DNA from 4 places in the Roseomonas gilardii genome. Region 2 is predicted to be linked to each of the others. Evidence: predicted binding sites of a transcription regulator. Region 2 holds the regulator's gene; each other region holds the start of a gene.
What was found. The regulator LexA, encoded in region 2, represses DNA repair genes until DNA is damaged. The targets are predictions, from matches to a motif close to TGTTCTANNTANGTTC.
Positions count from the first base shown of each region.

Region 1: a site for LexA is predicted at 2,766-2,781, ahead of RGI145_RS03070 (DUF3072 domain-containing protein). Genes of this name have one in related genera too.
Region 3: a site for LexA is predicted at 2,908-2,923, ahead of dinB (DNA polymerase IV). Genes of this name have one in related genera too.
Region 4: a site for LexA is predicted at 2,222-2,237, ahead of RGI145_RS02920 (putative DNA modification/repair radical SAM protein). Genes of this name have one in related genera too.

Region 1 is NZ_CP015583.1:704,314-710,086, reverse strand. It holds gene RGI145_RS03090 (D-aminopeptidase) at 1-201, opposite strand, end outside; gene RGI145_RS03085 (winged helix-turn-helix transcriptional regulator) at 260-640, opposite strand; gene RGI145_RS03080 (SDR family oxidoreductase) at 745-1,806, shown strand; gene RGI145_RS03075 (uroporphyrinogen-III synthase) at 1,853-2,704, opposite strand; gene RGI145_RS03070 (DUF3072 domain-containing protein) at 2,805-3,083, shown strand; gene RGI145_RS03065 (nucleoside 2-deoxyribosyltransferase) at 3,169-3,720, opposite strand; gene RGI145_RS03060 (hypothetical protein) at 3,898-4,485, shown strand; gene RGI145_RS03055 (glutathione S-transferase) at 4,513-5,160, opposite strand; gene RGI145_RS03050 (polyhydroxyalkanoate depolymerase) at 5,463-5,773, shown strand, end outside.
Region 2 is NZ_CP015583.1:2,010,449-2,016,221, reverse strand. It holds gene gltX (glutamate--tRNA ligase) at 1-258, opposite strand, end outside; gene RGI145_RS09155 (ComEC/Rec2 family competence protein) at 411-2,681, shown strand; gene lexA (transcriptional repressor LexA) at 2,675-3,403, opposite strand; gene RGI145_RS09145 (molybdopterin molybdotransferase MoeA) at 3,542-4,747, opposite strand; gene moaC (cyclic pyranopterin monophosphate synthase MoaC) at 4,764-5,195, opposite strand; gene trpC (indole-3-glycerol phosphate synthase TrpC) at 5,273-5,773, opposite strand, start outside.
Region 3 is NZ_CP015583.1:7,896-13,668, forward strand. It holds gene RGI145_RS00040 (3-phosphoshikimate 1-carboxyvinyltransferase) at 1-579, shown strand, start outside; gene RGI145_RS00045 (LGFP repeat-containing protein) at 900-1,724, shown strand; gene ppk2 (polyphosphate kinase 2) at 1,908-2,825, shown strand; gene dinB (DNA polymerase IV) at 3,133-4,206, shown strand; gene RGI145_RS00060 (TOBE domain-containing protein) at 4,429-4,635, shown strand; gene RGI145_RS00065 (molybdopterin-binding protein) at 4,639-5,307, shown strand; gene cysK (cysteine synthase A) at 5,556-5,773, shown strand, end outside.
Region 4 is NZ_CP015583.1:668,524-674,296, reverse strand. It holds gene RGI145_RS02925 (UdgX family uracil-DNA binding protein) at 1-861, opposite strand, end outside; gene RGI145_RS02920 (putative DNA modification/repair radical SAM protein) at 854-2,218, opposite strand; gene tcuC (MFS transporter) at 2,411-3,715, shown strand; gene RGI145_RS02910 (ABC transporter substrate-binding protein) at 4,092-5,675, shown strand; gene RGI145_RS02905 (ABC transporter substrate-binding protein) at 5,700-5,773, opposite strand, start outside.

The DNA.
Region 1 (5,773 bases), 1.3 Mb from region 2:
GGTGAACTGCTTGGTGATGGAGCAGACCAGGAAGGGCGTCCGCCCGGTGAAGGGCAGCCGCCGCCCGGCATCCGCCCAGCCCCAGCAGCGGCTCGCCACCACCTGGCCCTCGCGCAGCACCGCCACGGCGCCGCCGGGGCCGGGATAGCGGGCGGGCAGGCTGTCGAGGACTCGGTCGAGGCGGCTGGCGGTCTGGCTCATGCGCGGCATTGAACCGCCTCCCGCCGGCCGCGCAAATCCCTTCCTCCGGGCGCACGTCCTAGCCGCGCCGCGAGGTCGCCCTCGGCGCGAGACTGTCGAGCGCGTCGGCATTGCGGCGCCCCCAGTCGTAGAGCAGCTCGACCGGCTCCACGAAGCGCCGCCCCAGCGCCGTCAGCCGGTATTCCACCGCCGGCGGCACGGTGCCCTGGACATGGCGGGAGACCAGGCCGCTCGCCTCCATCTCGCGCAGCGTCTGGGTCAGCATCTTCTTGGAGATGCCGGGCAGGCTGCGCTGCAGAACGCCGGTCCGCGCCTCGCCGCCATGGAGGGCATGGAGCGTGTGCAGGATCATGCTGGTCCACTTGGTCGCGAAGAGTTCCAGCACGCGTCGCGGCGCGCAGTCCTCGCCCCAGGCTTCCTCCGGCGTACCGGGCCGCATCGGTGGTCACCTCCTGGTGCCTATGTCCCCAACCGGTGCCGTCTAGAACATCCCGCTCTCCCTGCCCAGTTTCGCCCCCGAACAGCGGAGGCGAGAGCAGGCCCATGACGAAGACGGCACTGGTGGTGGGGGCGGGCGGCATCGTCGGCGGTGCGACGGCAGCGCATCTGGCGGCGGAAGGATGGACGGTGCATGGCCTCGCCCGCCGCCCTCCGGCGCAGCCGGGCGTACAGCCGGTCAGCGCCGACCTGCAGGACGCCGCCGGCACCGCCGCGGCCCTGGCGGAGCTGCGGCCCGAGGCGGTGTTCATCGCCACCTGGCTCCGCCAGGACAGCGAGGCGGCCAATATCCGGGTCAACGCCGCCATGGTGCGGAACCTGCTCGACGCGTTGCGGCCGGGCGGCGGGGTGCGGCATGTCGCGCTGGTCACGGGGCTGAAGCACTATCTCGGCCCCTTCGAGACCTACGGGAAGGGCGTGCTGCCGCAGACCCCCTTCCGCGAGGACCAGCCGCGCCTGGAGGTGGAGAACTTCTACTACGCGCAGGAGGACGAGCTCTTCGCCGCCGCCGCGCGCGACGGCTTCTCCTGGAGCGTCCATCGCCCGCACACGGTGATCGGCAAGGCGGTCGGCAACGCGATGAACATGGGCACCACCCTGGCCGCCTATGCCACGCTGTGCCGGGAGCTGGGGCGCCCCTTCCGCTTCCCCGGTTCCGCCGCGCAGTGGAACGGGCTGACCGACATGACGGATGCGCGGCTGCTGGCCCGGCACCTGCTCTGGGCCGCCACCACCCCGGCGGCGCGCGACGAGGCCTTCAACGTGGTCGATGGCGACATCTTCCGCTGGAGCTGGATGTGGGGGCGGATCGCCAATTGGTTCGGCCTGGAACCCGCCCCGTTCGACGGCACGCCGCAGCCGCTGGAGCGGCAGATGGCGGGCGACGACGAGGCCTGGCGCGCCATCGCCGCGCGGCACGGGCTGGCGGAGGCCGATCTGCGCCGCCTCGCTTCCCCCTGGCACACCGATGCCGATCTCGGCCGCCCGATCGAGGTGGTGACGGACATGAGCAAGAGCCGGCGCCTGGGCTTCACTGCCTATCAGCCGACGGACGAGGCCTTCTTCGATCTCTTCGCGCAGCTCCGCGCCGACTGCCTGATCCCCTGACGGCACAGGAGCATCCCCCCCGGTGGGCGGAGGCGTCGCGGCCGGATCAGCCGATCGCCGCGACGATCTCGCCCACCATCGGCTTGAGGTGGAAGTTCTCGCCCGGCTGCATGGCGACATGGCCGCCCGCCTCCTCCACCGCCCGCGCCACCAGCGGTCCCACGGCGGCGATGCGGGTGCGGGCCAGGGCTTCGGCCAGCAGCGCTTCCTCGCCGCTGGCCTTCGCCACCTCGCGCAGGCGCCGCACCTGGGGAGAGGAGGTGAAGGCGATCAGGTCCACCGCCCCCTCCGCCATCTCGCGGATCACCGCCAGCACCCGTCCGTCATCCTCCTTCGAGGCATAGGCATAGGGCACCACCGGATCGGGCCGGGCGCCGCGATCGCGCAGGAAGCCCAGCAGCGCCTCGTTGGGATTGTCGGGATAGAGCTGCACCGCCACGCGCCGCCCTTCCAGCGGCAGGGGTTCCAGCGCGGCGATCACCCCGGCCGTGGTCGGCGTGGCCGCGGAGATGTCGGGCCCCAGGCCCAGGCTCCGCAGCCGGGCCGTCGGCTTGGGCCCGCGCACGATGCGGCGCGCCCCGGACAGCGCGGCGCGGAAGCCCTCCGCCAGCCCGGCCCGTTCCGCCACGCCCATCAGGCGCGACAGCCCCTCCCCGGTCAGCAGGATCAGGTCGTCCGGCGGCGTGTCGATGAAGCGCCGCAGCCAGGCCTCGGCGGGCGCCGGGTCCTCCAGGTCGAGGATGGCGACCAGCGGGCAGCGCAGCACCGTGGCCCCCTGGCGCTCCAGCATCCGGGCCATGGTTTCCAGCTCGCGCGTTTCCGGCACCACGACACGGCGGCCGGCCAGCGGCCCGGCCGCGCCCTGATTCCCTGTCTCGGCATCCACGGAGCTGCTCATGGGCTCTTCCCTGGTCTTCCGCTCCGGCCGGGGAAGGCACCGCGAAACCCCGGCCGGATGCGAACGTTTGGAGAACGATCAACACGAGGATGCCAGATCCATGGCCCAGAAGCACGGCCAGCACGCCGAATCCGCCCAGAAGGCGACCCAGGACGTGACGGAGAATCCCAAGACCGATCCCGATCCCGGCTCCAACACGGTGAAGGACCCGGACAACTGGACCACCGGCGACGAGGCGATGACCGGCGCCCAGGCCAGCTATCTGAAGACGCTGAGCGAGGAGGCCGGCGAGGAGTTCGACCCGTCGCTCAGCAAGGCGGAGGCCTCCAAGCGGATCGACGCGCTGCAGGCCAAGACCGGTCGCGGCCGCGACCATTAGGCCAGGACAGGAGCGCGACGCCGCCCTGTCGGCGCGAGGCGAGGGTCCACCCGTGAACCCCGCCTCTCCGCGCGCCCCTTGGGGCCTATTCTCCCCGCAGGCCCAGCTTCACCGCCGCCTGGGCCACGCAGAGTTCGAACACATCCAGCGCGTCGAAGGCCCGGTCCCGCCCATCCGGCGGCAGCACCATGGGCAGCCCGCCGCCATCCAGCACCGCGCCGGGGATCATCAGGTTGTCGGGCGCCCCGAATCCTTCGATGGTGATGCCCTCCAGCGGGTCCGGCACCGCCGCCACCTGCGCCCGGCTGCGCGTCTCGAAGAGGCTGGCGCTGTTGGAATAGCCGAAGATCGGCTTGCCACGCCCGAGGAACCAGCCGATCTCCACCAGCGTGCCCGAATCGGCGGAGGGACCGCGGAAAGGCGTGAGGTTCGCGATCACGATGTCGCATTCCTCCATCATCGCCACATCCTTGCGATAGATGCCGAGCCAGGTGGTCTCCGCCGCCAGCCCCTCCGCATCCTCGTTCAGCGGCGGGCGCCCGGTGATGCCATAGCGGGCGCAGATCCCGGTCTTGCGGCGCGCATGCTCGCGCGCCTTCGGCAGGAACACGTCCGGCCCGGCCAGATAGGCCCTCATCCCGCTGTCTCCCTCGGCTGTCCCGCCCCTCTGTCGCGCGGGCGCGGCCCGGCGTCCAGGGGATCGGGGCGCCGCCGGCCCCGGCCCCCCTTCGCCGGAAAGGCGGCCGGCCCTGCCGTGGTCCGCCGGTCGCGCTCTGCCTTGCCGCGGGCCCCGCGCCGGTGCCATTGAGACCGGATGGCCCGTGACCACCTTTCTCCGTTCCTCTTGCCGCTGGGCCTCGCCCTGCTGCTGGCCGCCTGTGCCACGCCGCAGCCCCCGATCGTGGCGGGCCAGCCCCTGCCGCCGCAGGAGCCGGTCTCGGTCCAGGTCAAGGACGAGCCGGACCAGCCCTTCCTGGTCTACAGCGTCACCCCGAGGATCGAGGAATACCCGGACGGCCCGCCCCTGCCCCGCGTCCTGACCGCGCTGGGCGCCGGGCGGGCGCGGCAGGATGCGCGGGAGAGGATCTTCCGCGCCACGATCGAGGTGACCTATGCCGGGCCGGGCCGGCAGCGCTTCGTGAGCATCAGCATGGCCAACCACGTCCCCGCCCCGATCCGGGAGATCGACCACACGCTGCGCTGCGGCCAGGGGCCTTCGGGGCGGGACTGCCTCTACACGGAAACCGTGGCGAGCTTCTTTCCGGAGATGGAGCTGCGCGCGGCGGCGGCGGCGAACCAGCCGCTGCGCTTCCGGCTCAACGGGTCCCGGCCGGTCGAGGCCTCTCTGCCGCCGGACCGGGTGCGGGCCCTGCTGGCCAGGATGGATGCCGCCGGGGCCTGAACCCGTTTTCTCTCGCTGGAGCCGGGTTCAGAACTCGGCCTCCAAGTCCAGCTCCGTGACATGCTCCGGCTCGACCTTCGCCGCCTCGACCCATTCGGCCATGTCGGGCCAGGACATGATGGTGTCGGCATAGCGGGCCGCGGCGCCATCCAGGCGGACGCCATAGGTCAGGAAGCGCGTCACCACCGGCGCGTACATGGCATCGGCGATGCCGGGCCTGTCGCCGAAGAGCCACGGCCCACCCCATTTGCCCAGGCACTCGTTCCAGATCGTCAGGATGCGCTCGATATCGGCCTTCGGCCCCGACCAGAGCGTGAAATCCGGCACATGTGTCCGCAGGTTCATCGGCAGCGAGGAACGCAGCGCCGAGAAGCCGGAATGCATCTCCCCCGAGATCGAGCGGCTGCGCGCCCGCGCCGCCCGGTCATCGGGCAGGAGGCCGGCTTTGGGGAAGGTCTCGTTCAGGTATTCGGCGATGGCCAGCGTGTCCCAGACCGTGACCTCCCCATGGATCAGGCAGGGCAGCAGAATGGAGGAGGAGCGCATCAGCAGCTCCGCCCGGGCCGCCGGATCGTCCGCCGCCGCAACGGAAACCTCGACCTCCAGCCCCGTCAGGCGGCAGAGTAGCCAGCCACGCAGCGACCAGGAGGAATAGTTGCGACTGCTGATCAGCAATCTGGCATCCGCCATGGCACCTGGCCTCCGGCCCTGAATCCGACAGGAGGCAGCTTAGGCGCTTCGGTCCCGCCAGGGAATCGCGCGCTTCCGGCATCGGGCGGTCCTGCCCACCCGCCGGCCCGCCGGCACCCGCATCGCCGGTCCGGGGCCGGCATGGCCGGCTCCCCTGGCCGGGCCGGATGCATTTCGCCTTGGGCCTTCGCCGTGGCACGCTATATGTTGCGTCGCAGCAAACCCGGCCGACGGGCACGACACGTCCCGATCCGGCCCATGGTCCTGCGCGGAGACCGATCGGACCCATGAACTACGCGCTTTACCAATCCGGGACCGACCTTCTGGCTCCCTGGCAGGGTTTCGCCCACGGGCTGGCGCCGCTGCTGCGGCCGCTGCATCCGTTGCAGCCGGGGGCCGCCCTGCTCCGCCGGGCCTCGGCGGCGCTGGAGGTCCTGTCCGAGCTCCGCGTCACCCACAAGCGGCCGGCCTTCAACCTCGCCCCCGTCCGCATGGGCAATGCCCTGGCCGAAATCGGGGAGGAGGAGGTCTTCGCCACCCCCTTCGGCCGCCTCCTGCACTTCCGCAAGGACAGCGACCTGCCGCAGCCGCGCGTGCT
Region 2 (5,773 bases):
CGCCACCTCGGCGTGCCGCGCCTCGCGGGCCGACTGCATCACCGGCGGCTCGTCGGGCGAGAGGCCGAGCCATTCCAGGCTTTCCAGGATCTGCCGCACCGCTTCCGGCGTGGAGCGTGCCTTGTCCGTGTCCTCGATGCGCAGCAGGTACTGCCCGCCATGGTGCTTGGCGAAGAGGTAGTTGAACAAGGCGGTGCGGGCGCCCCCGATATGGAGGTAGCCCGTGGGGGAGGGCGCGAAGCGCGTGCGGACGGTCATTCCGGCTGATTAGCACCCTGTCCGGACGGGTTTGAAGACGGCGCGCCGCTGTCGCTGGAATGCGGCGCGGACGTGACGGCCCTGGGCCGGGCCGGAGGTGATCCGATCACGGAGAGTTGCGCTCTGACCCGGAATGAAACAACCTTGGGTTGTTGTCCTCCACCTTTCTCCTCGCCCCGGACCGGCAGGCCCGGACCGGCCTCGCCACGCGCCTGCGCGACGGGTTCCAGGCCCTGTTGCAGGCCGAGTGGAGTCGCGTGCCACCCTGGTTCGCCGTCGCCCTCGGCACCGGGATCCTCCTGTACTTCGCCCTGTCGCGGGAACCTTCCGAGGCCTGGCTGTGGCTGCCCGCGCCCCTGCTGCTCCCGGCGCTCTGGCTGCGTCGGCGGGCGCCGCTGCCCGCCCTGCTGCTGGGCCTGGCCGGGACCGTCGCGCTGGGCTTCTCCATCGCCCTCTGGGCCCGGGTCAGCCTGCCGCCCGTGCCGGACCTGCCGCGCCGGGCGGTGATCCTGGTGGGGAGCGTGGATTCGGTCGAACGCCTGCCGGGCGGAAGACGCGTCCTGCTGACCGGGGCGACCCCCGGCGAGGGACAGCCGGCGCTGGAGCGCAGCCTGCGCCTCCGGCTGAAGAAGGGCGACGAGACGCCGATCTCGCCGGGCGACCGGCTGCGGGTGCGCGCCCTGTTGCGGCCGCCGCCGCCGCCCTCGGCCCCCGGTGCCTGGGACTACCAGCGATCCGCCTTCTTCGACGGCAGTGCCGGCAGCGCCTCGGCCCTGGCGCCCGTGGAGCGGCTGGAGGCGGCGCCGTCCTCACCGGGCGGGAGCGGCTTCTCCGGGCTGCGGAGCCTGCTGGAACAGCGCGTCCTCGCCGTGCTTGGCAGCGGTGCGACGAGCACCGTGTCCAGCGCCATGCTCACCGGCAGCCAGACGCCCATCCCGGACGAGGCCGTGGCGGCGATGCGCGACAGCGGCCTCGCCCATCTGCTCTCCGTGTCCGGCCTGCACGTGGCCATCGTGATCGGCCTGGGGATGAGCGTGGTGCGGCTGCTGGTGGCGCTGGTGCCGCCCCTGGCCCTGCGGGCGGACAGCAAGTCCGTGGCGGCCGCGGCGGGGCTGCTGCTCGGCACGGCCTATACGGTGCTCACCGGATCGCAGGTGCCGATGCTGCGTTCCCTGGCCATGGCCGCCCTGGCCACGGTGGCGGTGCTGCTGGGGCGGCGGGTGGTGTCGCTGCGCGCCTTGGCCCTGGCCGCCGCGCTGGTGCTGGCCTGGCAGCCGGCGGCGCTGCTCGGCCCCTCCTTCCAGATGAGCTTCGCCGCCGTGCTGGCGCTGATCGCGGGGTGGGAGGCGATGCGCGGGCCGCTGGACCGCCTGCGGGGGCAGGGCGAGGCCTGGCGGCGGGGGCTGGTGGCGGTGCTCGGCCTGACCCTCACCTCGCTGCTCGCCGGGCTGGCCACCACGCCCTATGGCCTGCACCATTTCGGCCGGCTCCAGCTCTATGGCGTGGTGGCGAATGCGGTGGCGGTGCCGGTGACGTCGCTGCTGGTGATGCCGGCGGGGATGCTGGCGGTGCTGCTGATGCCCTTCCGCCTGGAATGGCTGGCGCTGGTGCCGATGGGCTGGGGCACCGACCTCGTGCTGGCCACGGCCCGCCGCGTCGCGTCCTGGCCCGGCGCCACCGCCATCGCGCCGCCGATTCCCGCCTGGGGCCTGCTGCTGGCGAGCTTCGGGATGATCTGGCTCTGCCTCTGGCGCACGCGCTGGCGCTGGGCGGGGGTGCCGCTGATCCTGTTCGGCCTGTTCTCCGCCCCGCTGGTGCCGCGGCCCGACCTGCTGGTCTCGGCCGATGCGCGGCTGATCGCCTATCGCAGCCCCGAAGGCGTCTTCCTGGCGCGTGGCTCGGGCAGCAACGGCTTCACCCGTGACAGCTGGTTGCGCGACTGGGGGGAGGCGGGCTTCGCGCCGCTGCCGGAGGAAGGGGAGAACGTGGCGGCCGGGCTGAGCTGCGCCGCCGGCCACTGCCTACTGCGGCCCCATCCGGGGGGGCCGGCGATCGCCCTGTTGCGCAAGGTGAAGACGCGCCGGGGCGTGGCGCCGCCGCCGATCCGGATGGAGCCCTGGTGCGACAGCGTCGCGGCGCTGGTCTCGGCCGAGCCGATCCGGGGCCGCTGCCGTGCCGGCCGGACCTCGCCGCTGGTGGTGGACCGTTTCAGCGTCTGGCGCGACGGCGCCCAGGCCGTGTTCCTGGCCCCCGACGGGGCAAGGGTGGTTTCGGACCGGATGCTGCGGGGCGAGCGCCCCTGGGTGCCGCCTGTCCCGAAGCCGAGGCCGCGCGAGGCCCCGGCCAGGGAGGATGAAGGCGGGCCGGACATGGCCGCCGAACCCGCGGAGCCGCCGGAAGAACTCCCCGGCGAGGATCAGTAGCGGCGCAGCAGCCCGACCAGCGTGCCCTGGACCTTCACCCGGTCGGGGCCGAAGATCCGCGTCTCGTAGCTGGCATTGGCGGGCTCCAGGGCGATGGAATTGCCCTTGCGGCGGAGGCGCTTCAGCGTGACCTCCGCATCGTCCACCAGTGCCACGACGATGGTGCCGTTCTCGGCCGTATCGCCCCGGCGGATGATCACCGTGTCACTGTCGAGGATTCCGGCCTCGACCATCGAATCCCCGGAGACCTCCAGCGCATAGTGCTCGCCGCCCGTGAGCAGCGAGGCCGGGACCTCCACGCTGCCGCCGGTGTCGCGCAGCGCCTCGATCGGCTGGCCGGCGGCGATGCGGCCATAGAGCGGGAGCTGCACGACGCTGTGCTCGGCCGGGGAGGGCACCCCCGCCAGGTTCGGCGCGAAGTTGCCACGGATGACGTTGGAGGCGCCACCGGACGATCCGGCGGGGCCCGCCGCTGCCGCGCGGGACGGCGTCTTGCCGGGGGCGAGGCTGTCGGGCAGCCGCACCACCTCCAGCGCCCGGGCCCGGTGCGCGCGGCGCTTGAGGAAGCCGCGTTCTTCCAGCGCCGTGATCAGGCGGTGGATGCCGGACTTCGAGCGCAGGTTGAGGGCCTCCTTCATCTCCTCGAAAGAGGGCGAGAAGCCGGTCTGGCGCAGGTGCCGGTCGATGAAGACGAGAAGCTCGTGCTGCTTCCGCGTTAGCATGGCGCATCTCCCAACCGGGCGGCGAACAAAGAGGAAACGTTATCTGCTTGTTCTAGATAAGTTCCTGGCTTGTCGTCAAGTTTATCCCCGGATTCCACAGGTGTTCCGCCATCACGGAAGGGTCAGGGAGGGGCCGGTTCAGACCCCGAGCGCCGCGAGGTCGATGATTTCCACCGTCCCGCCCGCCGCCAGGGCCGGGGCGTGCGGCGCCCGCAGCACCAGCGCATCGGCACGGGCCAGGGTCTTGAGCATCGAGCTGTCCTGCGCGGCGAAGGGGGTGGCGACGGGCAGGTCCGCGCCCGTGGCCTCCAGGCTCGCGCGCAGATAGTCCTCCCGCCGGTCGTTCTCCGGCAGGTCGCGTCCGATCCGGGCCAGCCGGGTGGGCGCGGGGCCGGCGGGCAGGCCGGAGAGGCGCGCGATGGCCGGGCGCAGGAACAGCACGCCGCAGACCAGCGCCGAGACCGGGTTGCCCGGCAGGCCGAGCAGCGGCACGCCGCGCAGATGCCCCCAGATCAGCGGCTTGCCGGGACGCATGGCGATCCGCCAGAAATCCAGCGCGAAGCCCTGCGGCCCCAGTGCCGACTGCACGAGGTCATGCTCCCCGACGCTGGCACCGCCTGTGGTGGCGAGCAGGTCGCAGCCTTCCGCCGCCGCGGCCGCCATGGCGATGGCCGCGGAATCATCCCCGACGATGGGCAGGATCACGGGGTCGCCCCCGGCGCCGCGCACCAGGGCGGCCAGGGCATGGGCGTTGGAGGACACGATGCCGCCCGGCGGCAGCGGGTCGCCGGGCAGGGCGATCTCGTCGCCCGTGGCCAGGATGCCGATCCGGGGCCGGCGGTGCACGGTCAGCCAGGCATGGTTGGCGGCGGCGGCGAGGCCGATATCCCGCGCCGTGAGTTGCCGCCCGGGGGAAAGCAGTTCCTCTCCAACGGCGAAGTCCAGCCCGCGCCGCCGGATCCAGCGCCCGGGGCGCACGGTTTCCCGCACGGTGACGCGGTCGCCCTCGGCGGTGGCGTCCTCCTGCAGCAGGATGCCGTCCGCCCCTTCCGGCACGAAGCCGCCGGTGAAGATCCGGACCGTCTCGCCCGGCCCGACCGTGCCGGCGAAGGGATGGCCCGCCGGCGCGGCCCCGGTTACCGCCAGGGTGGCACCCTCCACCGCCTCGGCGGCCCGCACGGCATAGCCGTCCATGGCCGAGACGTCAGCGGGCGGCTGGGTCAGGCGTGCCGCCACGGGCGCGGCCAGGACACGGTTCCAGGCTTCCGGCAGGCTGACCGTCTCCGCCGGGACGGGGGACAACGCATCCAGGATTCGCCGCAGCGCCTCGGAAACCGGGATCATCCTCGCTGGAACCCTTTCAGTCGGCCTCGAAAGTGCCGGACTTGCCGCCCGACTTGTGCACCACGCGCACCGCCTCGATCCGCATCCCCCGGTCCACCGCCTTGCACATGTCATAGACGGTCAGGGCCGCCACGGTGGCGGCGGTCAGCGCCTCCATCTCCACCCCGGTGCGCCCGGCGGTGGAGACGGTGGCGGCGATCTCCACCGTATCGGGCTCCACCGGTTCCAGGTCGAGCTTCACGGAGGTGAGGGGCAGGGGGTGGCAGAGCGGAATCAGGTCGGCGGTGCGCTTGGCGGCCATGATGCCGGCGAGCCGCGCCACGCCCAGCACGTCGCCCTTGCCGGCACGGCCCTCGCGGATCAGCACCAGGGTTTCCGGCCGCATCACCACGCGGCCACGCGCGGTGGCGCGACGCTCGGTGACCGCCTTGGCCGAGATATCGACCATCGCGGCCTTTCCGGCCGCGTCGAAATGGGTGAGGGGCCCCTGGCTATCCCTTGCGGGGCCTTCCGGCTCGTCGCCGCTCAACCGGCCTCGATCAGCGCCCGGGCCGCCGCTCCCACATCCGGCTGGCGCAGCAGGTGTTCCCCGACCAGCAGGCAGCGCGCCCCGGCGGCGGCCATGCGGCGCACGTCGTCGGGCGTGCGGATGCCGCTCTCGCCGACCGGGATGCGGTCGGCGGGGATCAGCGGGGCGAGGCGCTCCGTCACCGCGATATCCGTCCGCAGCGTGCGCAGGTCGCGGTTGTTCACCCCGATCAGCCGTGTCTCCAGCCCCAGGGCCCGGTCCAGCTCGCGCTCGTCATGGACCTCGGCCAGCACGGACATGTCCAGGCTGCGCGCCGTGTCCTCCAGCGCATGAGCCTGCTCGTCGGTGATGGCGGCCATGATCAGCAGGATGCAGTCGGCCCCGGCAGCCCGCGCCTCAAGGACCTGATAGGGGTCGAGCATGAAGTCCTTGCGCAGCACCGGCAGCTCGCAGGCGGCCCGCGCTTCGGCGAGGTATTCGAGGGAGCCGCCGAAATG
Region 3 (5,773 bases), 2.0 Mb from region 2:
GTGCGACCGGGCGGCTACCGGGCGGCGGAGCTGCATGTGGAGCCGGATGCCTCGGCGGCGACCTATCTCTGGGCGGCGGAGGCGCTGACCGGCGGGGCGATCGACCTGGGCGTGGCGGCGGCGGATTTCACCCAGCCCGATGCGGCGGCCTATCCCCTGATCCGGGATTTCCGGGCCATGCCGCCGGTGATCGACGGGTCGCAGATGCAGGATGCAGTGCCGACCCTGGCGGCGGTGGCGGCCTTTGGCGCCGCGCCGGTGCGTTTCACGGGGATCGCCAACCTGCGCGTGAAGGAATGCGACCGGGTGCATGCCATGGCGACGGAGCTGTCGCGCCTCTCGCCCGGGCTGGCGGTGGAGGACGGGGACGACCTGGTCGTCACCCCGGCGGCACCGGAGGGGTTCCGGGCGGCGCGGATCGAGACCTATGGCGACCACCGGATCGCCATGAGCATGGCGCTGGCCGGGCTGATGGTGCCGGGGATGACGATCCTCGATCCGGGTTGCGTGGCGAAGACCTATCCGGATTTCTGGCGGGATCTGGGTCGGCTGGGGGTGGAGATGCGGGCGGCGGGGTGAGGCCCCGGCACCTGTCCCCACCCGGCCGGTGGCGCACCGTTTCGTGATGGCAACGCCGATCCGGGGCGGGTGACATCTCCTTCAACCCGTTCCGGCGGCGGACCCAGGCGGTATGCCCGCCAGGACGCCGCACGGTGCCAGAGCTGGGTCCGCAGTCCTGTTCCGGCCCATGGGAGGCCGGGCAGGTCCTGGAAGTCCGTCGCGCGGACCGGGCGGGCATGACGGAAATGTCATCATCGTCTCCACCATCCGGTGGACGAAGGCAGGTAGTCGTTTCGGACACGGTCATTTCCACGGACATGGTTCCGGGGAGAGACGACATGCCTACCAAGGTCGGTAATCTGGTGGTCTTCGGGGCCATCGAGGCGAAATGGCTGAGCCTGGGCGGGCTGGGCGGCGCGCTGGGCGCACCCCTGAACAACGAGACCCCCACCTTCGACGGGGTTGGGCGCTACCAGGATTTCCAGTCGGGTCGCACGATCTCCTGGCATCCGGATACCGGGGCGCACCTGGTCTACGGCTCGATTGGCGCGCGCTGGCGAGAGATCGGGCGCGAGCGCTTCGGTTATCCCATCAACGACGAGTCCGGCTGCCCGGACGGGGTGGGGCGGTTCAACCACTTCCGGGCGGTGCAGCTCCAGGGGAAGCCGGAGGCGTCGATCTACTGGTCGCCCGCGTCGGGCGCGCACGAGGTCTATGGCGCGATCCGGGACAAGTGGGCGCGTCTGGGCTGGGAGCGGGGCAGCAGCCGCTATCCGGTGGAGGCGGAGCATGACGAGGCGGGGGTCGGGCGGCTGCAACGCTTCCAGGGCGGCTACTTCACCTGGACCCCGGCTGGCGGGGCGCAGCAGCACAACGGCGCCTTCACCCCGCCGCCGCGGATCACGCTGCGTGCCATCAGCGATGGCGGACGCTTCATCGATGTCCAGGGCGACAACTTCACCGGCCGGCAGAGCGCCAAGGTGGCCTATGACCTCTTCGCCGGGGGCGGGCCCACCACGCATCAGACGGGCGAGCACACCGTGGCCGTGAACGAGGTCGGCCATATCAGCGACCGGATCAAGGTGAACCTGTCCGGCCTCAGCGGCGCGCAGGTGCAGGCGACCGACCTGTCCTCCGGACGGGCCGCCTCGGCCTCGCTCTGAGGCGGGCGCGATCGCCTGGCCCCGGGCCCCGGCTGGAGCGGTGTTCCAGCCGGGGCCATGGCATGGGGGTCATGAAATCGTCACGGATCCGTCGCATGCGCCGCCGCATGGCCTGTCTATAGCCGCCCATTCCCGGGTTTCGAGGATTCCCCCGGGGGCTATCATCGAGGGGCGGCAGGCGGAATGGCGGGTGAGGACGAGGAGCGGCAGCCATCCTGGCTGCGGCTGGAGATGCAGGACGACCTGGACGAAGAGCTCGAGATGGAGCTGGACGACCAGCGTCTGCCCGAGGCGCTGCGGCAGATCCGGCGCGAGCGGAAGACGGCGACGATCGACCGGCAGCTCTATTTCCGCGAGTTGCTGCGCCTGCAAAGCGAACTGGTCAAGCTGCAGGACTGGGTCGCGCGGAACGGGCTGAAGGTCGTCGTGCTGTTCGAGGGACGCGACAGCGCCGGCAAGGGTGGTGCCATCAAGCGCATCACCCAGCGCGTCAACCCGCGCACCTGCCGCGTCGTCGCCCTGCCCGCGCCCTCGGACCGCGAGCGGACGCAGTGGTACTTCCAGCGCTATGTCGCGCATCTGCCCGCCGCGGGCGAGATCGTGCTGTTCGACCGGAGCTGGTACAACCGCGCCGGCGTGGAGCGCGTGATGGGCTTCGCCGGCGAGGCGCAGGTGGAGGACTTCTTCCGCGACGTGCCGGAGTTCGAGCGGATGCTCGTCCGTTCCGGCATCATCGTGGTGAAGTACTGGTTCTCCATCACCGACGAGGAGCAGCAGCTCCGGTTCCTGATGCGCATCCACGACCCGATCAAGCAGTGGAAGCTCTCGCCCATGGACCTGCAGTCGCGGGTGCGCTGGGAGCAGTACACCAAGGCCAAGGAGGAGATGTTCGAGCGCACGAACATCCCCGAGGCGCCCTGGTACATCGTCGAGGGCAACGACAAGAAGCGCGCCCGTCTGAACGTCATCGCGCATCTGCTCTCCCTCATCCCCTACGAGGAAGTGCCGCACGAGCCGGTGGTCCTGCCCGAGCGCGTCTTCGACCCGAACTACGAGCGCCGGACCCTGCCGCCGGAACTCTACGTGCCGGAACGCTACTGAGGGCACGGGCGCCACGGGCGGGATCTCCCGGCGCTGGCCGGGACGGTTGCGATTGGCGGCGACCCCCGCTCTGGCCTATGCTCGTTCCCGGATTGTTCGTGCCGCCGCCCCTTCTGCCGGCGCGGCGGGAACGGGCGGGTGGAGGAGCGCGGTGCCGGACATCGTGCCGGAAGCGGCGGGGCCGGAAGCGGCCCAGGGGGAGTGCCCCGAGGAACGTCCCGGCGGCCGCCCTGGTGACTGCCCTGGCATCGGCCATGGCGACGGGCAGGCCGGCCGGGCGGCGGTGCGCAAGATCATCCATATCGACATGGACGCCTTCTATGCCTCGGTGGAGCAGCGCGACGACCCAGCGCTGCGCGGGCTGCCGGTGGCGGTGGGCGGCGCGCGGGAGCGGGGCGTGGTGGCGGCGGCGAGCTATGAGGCGCGGCGCTTCGGCGTGCGCTCGGCCATGCCCTCCGTGGTGGCGCGGCGGAAATGCCCGGAGCTGGTCTTCGTGAAGCCGCGCTTCGAGGTGTACCGGGCGGTGTCGCAGGAGATCCGCGCGGTCTTCGCGGAGTACACGCCGGTGATCGAGCCGCTGTCGCTGGACGAGGCCTATCTCGACGTGACCGGGAGCCTCCAGGGGAGCCTCCAGGAAGGAAGGCTGCGGGGCATCGGCTCGGCGACCGAGATCGCGGAGCGCATCCGGGCGGAGATCCGGGCGCGGACCGGGCTCACCGCCTCCGCGGGGGTGTCCTACAACAAGTTCCTGGCCAAGCTCGCCTCCGACCAGCGCAAGCCGGACGGGCTCTTCGTCATCACGCCGCGCATGGGGCCGGGCTTCGTCGAGGAGCTGCCGGTGGGGCGCTTCCATGGCATCGGGCCGAAGACGGCGGCGCGGATGGAGGGGATGGGCATCCGCACCGGGCGCGACCTGCGGGCGCAGAGCCTGGAATTCCTGCAGGCGCATTTCGGCAAGGCCGGGGCCTATTACCACGCGATCAGCCGGGCCGAGGACGACCGGCCGGTTCGGGCGGACCGCATCCGGAAATCCGTGGGGGCGGAGACGACCTTCGCGCGCGACCTGCACGAGGAGGCGGAGCTGGTGGCGGCGCTGCGGCCGCTGGCGGCGAAGGTGTGGGAGCACTGCGCGCGCCACGGCACGCGCGGGCGGACGGTGACGCTGAAGGCGAAGTTCAGCGACTTCCGCCAGGTGACGCGCAGCCAGAGCTTCGCGCGCGTGGTGCCGGAGCTGGCGGCGCTGGAGGACAGCGCGCTGGGGCTGCTGCGCGGGCTGCTGCCGCCTGAGCGGGGGATCCGACTGCTGGGGGTGACGCTTTCGGGGCTGGAGGGAGCGGAGACGGAGGCCGGGGACAGGCCGGTGCAGATGGCGCTGCTGTAGGGACGGCCGGCGTCCGGTCAGGGCAATGGGCCAGAGCAATGGACCATGGCCGCTGACGGCGGATCGGGCGGCTGTCCTTGCTTCCACCCACCTTTCCTCCCGGCCGGCAACCGGGGCACGCGAATGTCACGCGCGGAGCGGTGGGCAGGGCGTTGTATGCGCTCCAACATGGCGCATGTGGCCGGCCCCTTCCGGGCCGGATAGAAGAGGATGTCCGCGATGATCAAGCTGAGTGCCAGGAACCAGATCAAGGGCAAGGTGGTGTCGGTCGAGAAGGGGCAGACCACCGGCCATGTGCGGATCGATATCGGCGGCGGCGTGGTGATCACCTCCTCCATCACCAACGAGGCCATCGACGACCTCGCGCTCGCCGTGGGGGACGAGGCCGTGGCGGTGATCAAGGCCTCCGACGTGATGGTCGGGAAATAGGCCATGCGCGGCATGGTCCGGATGATGCGGCCGGGTCCTGGGATGGCCGGGATCGCGTTCGGGATCCTGGTCGCGGTCCTGGCCATGCCGGCGGGGGCCGGGGAAGCGGTGGCGCGGCCCCAGGAGGCCGCGAGCCCGGTGATCCGCGTCCAGGCCGGGGCGGCGGCACCCACCGCCGTTCCGCCGGAGGCCGATTCCGGAGGCGTGCTGGTCGGGCCACGGGGCGGGGCGATGCGGCTGCTGACGCCGGAGATGCTGGCGCGGCTGCCGCAGCTCCGGGTGGAACTGCCGGGCCATGCCGGCCAGGCAGGTTCTCCCGCCCCGGCGCCTGTGGTGCTGGAGGGGCCCTCGCTCTGGTCGGTGCTGGCTGAGGCGGGCGCGGTGGACCCTGGGCAGCCGCGCGAGCAGGTGCGGCGCGTGGTCCTGGCCACGGGACGCGACGGCTATGTGGCCGTGCTGGCGCTGGGCGAGATCGCGCCGGATTTCGCGGGGCGGCCGGTGCTGCTGGCGCTGCGGATGGACGGGCGGGCGCTGGACCCGGCGGCCCTTCGCCTCGCCGTGCCGAGCGAGGTGCGGGGTGGGCGCAGCGTGCGCGACCTGGCGCGGCTGGAGATCCTGGAGCCCGGGGGAGGGCCGCTGCCGGCTCCGCACGGGGGCGCCATGCGGCACTGAGGGCGGACGGGATCCGGCTCTATTGTCGCATCGGAATGCAGGGAAAGCCGGATTTCGCGATGGCCGCCCGCTGTTCCGGTTGAATTCCCGCCCGCCGCCGCCATGATCGGACGCGACGCCAGAACAGGGTATCGGAACAGGCGCCGGAACGGGTCCGGCCCCGGTTCCGCCGCCCCCGCCACCGGGATGTCCGGCGAAACCGCGCCGGACGCGCTGCCCTGTGGCCGGAAAGCCGAGGAGAAGGGCCCATGAAGGCCGAGAATGTGCTGCAGACCATCGGCAACACGCCGCATATCCGCCTCGCGCGGCTGTTTCCGCAGGCCGAGGTCTGGGTGAAGTCGGAGCGCAGCAATCCGGGCGGGTCGATCAAGGACCGTATCGCGCTGTCCATGGTCGAGGCCGCGGAGGCCGAGGGCAAGCTGAAGCCGGGCGGGGTGATCATCGAGCCGACCTCGGGGAACACCGG
Region 4 (5,773 bases), 1.3 Mb from region 2:
GACAAGATGCGCCGTCCGCTGGCGCCTTGGGGCGGGCGGGGTGGCGCCGCGCTCCACCATGGCGGCGACCCGGGCGGGGGCCTCGGCGATCAGGCGGGGAATGTCGCGCGCCTCGGGCAGGTTGCGCCAGTAGCGGCGGGGCATCTCCGCCAGCATCGCGCCGGTCTTCAGCCGGGCAGGGTTGAAGATGGCGCCGAAGTAGGTGCGCCAGAGATCCTCCGCCGCATCCTCGGCCGGGGCATCGGCGCGGCGGGCGCCGGGGCCGAAGCGGACCTCTCCGCCTTCCGGTCCCTCCCCCGGTCCCTCTCCTGGCCCCTCCCAGTGCGCCGAGCCTCCGGGCGTCAGGATGCTCCAGCGCAGGGCCGCGAAGCGCCGCCGGAAGAAGCCCGCCTCGGCGCGTAGGATGTGGTGCCCCGGCTCGAACCAGGCGACGAAGCGGGCGCCGTCCTCGCCCGGCGCGACCCGCATCTCCCGGAAGCGGACGAAGGCATGCATCTTGTGTGCGTCCCGCCGCACCGCGCGGGCCATGGCCTCGGCGCGCCCCACATCGGGGTCGGAGGCCACTTCCAGCAGCCCCCGCTCCGCCTGGAGCCGGTGCAGCAGCCGGTGCAGCAGGGCGAAGCGCTCCGGATCGCGGTGGCGGATCACCTGTTCGGCCAGTTCCGGGAAGGCCCTTGGCACGCGCGGCGCCGGGGCGTCCTCCGGTGCCTCCGGCGGCGGTGGCCCGGCCAGCAGGGCGGGCGGATCGGCGGGGCTGGACCAGGAGACCCGTTCCGGCGCGATGCCGGCGATCACCAGCGCCCGCGCCGCCGCCCGCCAGCCGGCGAAGTCGTCGGGCGCCTCCAGGGCGACGCTATGCATGCGCGCCTTCTCCATGAGCGCCTTCCGGGCCAGGGAGGACGGCGAAGAGCGAAAGCTGGCGGGGGCGCCCCGGCGGCGCCATGGGCAGGGAGGCGGCCAGCCCTCCCTCCGGCGACAGCAGGGCGCGCAGGTCGGCGCGGTCGAGCAACCCGGTGCGCGGATGATGCCCGGCGGCGATCAAGAAGGGCGCCACCTTCCGCAGCGGGATGTGCAGCCGCGCCAGATCCTCCAGCCGCAGCGTCCGGTGCCGCCGTGCGGCGATCACGCGCTCCACCGTCTTCGCCCCCAGCCCCGGTACGCGCAGCAGCATCTCCCGCCCCGCCCGGTTCAGGTCCACCGGGAAGCGGTGCCGGTTGCGCAGCGCCCAGGCGAGCTTGGGATCGATGTCGAGATCCAGCATGCCCGGCGCGGCGCCGTCCTCCCCGGCTGGCGCCACGATCTCCCCGGCCTCGAAGCCGTAGAAGCGCATCAGCCAGTCCGCCTGGTAGAGCCGGTGCTCGCGGACCAGGGGCGGCGCCATGGGCGGCAACAGGGCGGGCGCGTCGGGGATGGGCGAATAGGCGGAGAAATAGACCCGACGCAGCCGGTAGGAGCCGTAGAGCGCCGCCGTGGTGCCCAGGATCTGGCGGTCGTCCACGCCATCCGCGCCCACGATCATCTGCGTGCTCTGCCCCGCCGGGGCGAAGCGCGGCGGCGTGGCCCGGACCCGCCCGGCCTCGTGCTCCCGCCTTGCCTCCGCCGCACCCTCGATGCGCAGCCGAAGGTCGCCCATGGCGCGCTTGATGGCGCCGCTGTCCTTCTCCGGGGCCAGCCGGGCCAGGCTCTCCACCTTCGGCAGCTCGACATTGATGCTCAGCCGGTCGGCATAGGCCCCCGCCTGCGCCAGCAGCGCCGGATCGGCATCGGGGATGGTCTTGAGGTGGATATAGCCCCGGAAGCCGTGATCCTCCCGCAGTTCCCGCGCCACGCGGAGGATCTGCTCCATCGTGTAGTCCGGCGAGCGGATGATGCCGGAGGACAGGAACAGCCCCTCGATATAATTCCGCCGGTAGAAGTCGAGCGTCAGCCCGACCAACTCCGCCACCGTGAAGCGCGCCCGCGGCACGTTCGAGGAGGCACGGTTGATGCAGTAGGCGCAGTCATAGACGCAGGCATTGGTCAGCAGCACCTTCAGAAGGGAGATGCAGCGCCCGTCCGGCGCATAGGCGTGGCAGATGCCCATCCCCTCGGTGCTGCCCAGGCCGCCGTCGCGGCTGTCCCGCTTCTCGGAGCCGGAGGAGGCGCAGGAGGCATCGTATTTCGCCGCGTCGGCGAGGATTTCCAGCTTCCGGCGGAGGTCCATGGCACGGCTCTGCATGAATGTTCATATTATGTTCCGAACGGCGCCGGCAAGCGCCGCGACGGGCTCCGTCGGCGGAAATCCGGCGGCCGGAAGCCGGAATGACCTGACGGACAGAAGCATGCAAATTTTCCGTAATCTTCCGGCCCATGTTTCCGGATGGCCATGAGGTCTAGCTGACAGAAGACTGCCTGCTGGGAGCATGCCCTCTTGCCCACCCCCTCCTCCCGAAAAGACCAGATCAAGAACGTCTTCCGGGTTGCCTCCGGCAACTTCCTGGAGATGTACGATTTCACGGTCTACGGCTACTACGCCGCCGCCATCGGCCGGACCTTCTTTCCCTCGCAGAACCCCTTCGCCTCGCTGATGGCGTCGCTCGCGGCCTTCGGCGTCGGCTTCCTGATGCGCCCGCTCGGCGCGCTGGTGCTGGGCGCCTATATCGACCGGCACGGCCGCCGCAACGGGCTGCTGCTGACGCTGGCGATGATGGCGGTGGGCACGCTCTCCATCGCCGTGGTGCCGGGCTATGCGACGATCGGGCTGATGGCGCCGGTGCTGGTGCTGATCGGCCGGCTGCTGCAGGGCTTCTCCGCCGGCGTGGAGCTGGGCGGCGTGTCCGTCTATCTTTCGGAGATCGCGACGCCCGGCAACAAGGGCTTCTACGTCTCCTGGCAGTCGGGCAGCCAGCAGGTGGCGGTGATCTTCGCCGCGCTGCTCGGCGTGACGCTGGCCAGCCTGCTGTCCCCGGCGCAGATGGATGCCTGGGGCTGGCGCGTGCCGCTGCTGGTGGGCTGCCTGATCGTGCCCTACCTCTTCTATATCCGCCGCTCCCTGCCCGAGACCGAGGCCTTCCTGGAGCAGACGCGGCACCGCCGCCCGACGGCGGGCGAGATCCTGCGCTCGGTGGCCGCCAACTGGCAGGTGGTGCTGCTGGGCATGATGATGGTCACGATGACCACCGTGTCCTTCTACCTGATCACCGCCTATACCCCGACCTATGGGCGGGAGGTGCTGCACCTCGCCTCCACCGACGCGCTGATCGTCACCCTCTGCGTCGGCGTTTCCAACCTGATCTGGCTGCCCATCGGCGGCGCCATCTCCGACCGGCTGGGGCGCTTTCCCGTGCTGGTGGCCTGCACCGTGCTGGCCATTGCCACGGCCTATCCGGTGATCTCCTGGCTGGTGGCCGCGCCCTCCTTCGACCGGCTGCTGCTGTCGCTCCTGTGGCTGTCCTTCCTCTACGGCTCCTACAACGGCGCCATGGTGGTCTATCTGACGGAGATCATGCCGGCGGAGGTCCGCACCTCCGGCTTCTCGCTCGCCTATTCGCTGGCCACCGCCACCTTCGGCGGCTTCACCCCGGCGATCTGCACCTGGCTGATCGAGGTCACCGGCAACCGCGCCATCCCCGGCCTCTGGCTCTCCGTCGCGGCGGTGCTGGGGCTGGTGGCGACCCTGCTGTCGCATCGCCGCGCCATGGCGGCGGAACGCGCCGCCGGCGTCCTGGTGCCCTGACGGAACAACCGCGCTCCCCCGGGGGCCCCGGGGGCGTGGCACCCTGCTCGTCGCCCCCGGGAGAGGCTCTGCCTCTCCCGGACCCTCTCCGCCGGGGACCGACGCCGGCCCCCGGACCCCGGGCCTGAGTTGGCGCCGGTGGTGGGCGTCAGCCTGGGGTCCGGTCCCCAGGGAACTGGCGTGGAGCTGGGCGGGGACGCAGGGCCTCGCCCGCTTTCGCGGCGAACGCCCGGGCTGCCGCGCGATCCTGCACAGGACGGCATCAACCACGCCGCGCGGCGCCATCATGCCGGTGGGAGAGCGTCTCTATTTCGCTGGCCTCCGGGGCCGCCACGCCGTCAAGCTCGCTCTCCGGCGATCCGGAGGAGGGCGGGCGATGCGGCGCAGACAGTTCCTCGCGGGCGGTGCGGCCCTGGCGGCGGGCACCGGCCTCGCGCGGCCTTCCCTGGCGGCCACCCCCGCCGGCACGCTGCGCTTCGTGCCGCAGGCCGACCTGTCGAGCCTCGATCCGGTGTGGACCACGGCGACGGTCGCCTTCAACCACGGGATGATGGTCTACGACACGCTCTACGGCATCGACGCGTCGCTGACGCCACAGCCGCAGATGGTGGCGGGGCACGAGGTCTCGGATGACGGGCTGAGCTGGACCTTCACCCTGCGGGACGGGCTGCTGTTCCACGACAACGAGCCGGTGCGCGCGGCCGACTGCGTGGCCTCCATCAACCGCTGGGGCAAACGCAAGGGCTTCGGGCAACAGCTCCTGGCCCTGGCCGACGAGATCGCGGCGCTGGACGACCGGCGCTTCCGCATCCGGCTGAAGGCGCCCTTCCCGCTGATGACCTTCGCGCTGGGCGGGCCGGATATCTGCATGATCATGCCGGAGCGGCAGGCGAAGGTGGATGCCTTCGCCCAGATCACCGACGCCATCGGCAGCGGCCCCTTCCGCTACCTGCCGGGCGAACGCGTCTCCGGCTCCTTCTCGGCCTGGGAGCGTTTCGCGAAGTACCAGCCGCGGCAGGAGCCGCCCTCCTTCTGGGCGGGCGGCAAGGTGGCGAATGTGGCGCGGGTCGAATGGCGCGTCATCCCCGACCCGGCCACCGCCGCCAATGCCCTGCAACAGGGCGAGGTGGACTGGCTGGAAAGCCCGCTCTTCGATCTGTTGTCCACGCTGCGCCGGCAGCCGGGGGTGAAGCTGGTCTCCACCTCCTCCCTGCCCACGCCGGGCGTGATCGCGCTGAACCACACCCAGCCGCCTTTCGACAACCCGAAGCTGGTGCGCGCGATCCTGCCGGCCATCGACCAGGCGGAGTTCATGACCGCCGTGGTCGGCGACCAGACCGACCTGATGACGGTTCCGACGGGCGTCTTCACCCCCGGCACGCCGATGGCGAGCGATGCGGGGATGGAGGCGCTGACCGGAAAGCGCGACCTCGCCCTGGCGCGGCGGCTGGTGGCCGAGAGCGGCTACAAGGGCGAGCCGGTGGTCTTCCTGTCCGCCTCGGACCAGGCGGCGCTGGTGCCGATCGCCCAGGTGGGGCAGAGCCTGTTCCGGCAGATCGGGCTCAACGTCGATTTCCAGACCATGGACTGGGGCACGCTGGTCGGGCGGCGGGCCAGCGACAAGCCGGCCGCCGAAGGAGGCTGGAACGCCTTCTGCACCTCCTGGGCCGGGCTCAGCCTGAGCAATCCCGGCAGCCATTTCCCGCTGCGCGGCAACGGCAAGGGCGGCTGGTTCGGCTGGCCGACCAGCCCCAGGCTGGAGGCCCTGCGCGACGCCTGGTTCAAGGCGTCGGACCTCGCGGAACAGAAGCGTATCTGCGCCGGGATGCAGCGCATCGCGCTGGAGGAGGTGCCCTTCGTCCCGGTCGGCTCCTACAGCCTGCCCTCGGCGCTGCGCGGCAACCTCGACGGGGTGGTGCAGGCCAGCGGCACCATGTTCTGGGGTGTGCGGAAGGGTTGAGGCGCCGTTCCGGACGCTCCGGCCCTACCCCGCCGCGTCGAGCGGGAAGCCCCTGTCGATGGCCGCCGTGACGTCGATCCTCTGCTTCAGCACGCCGA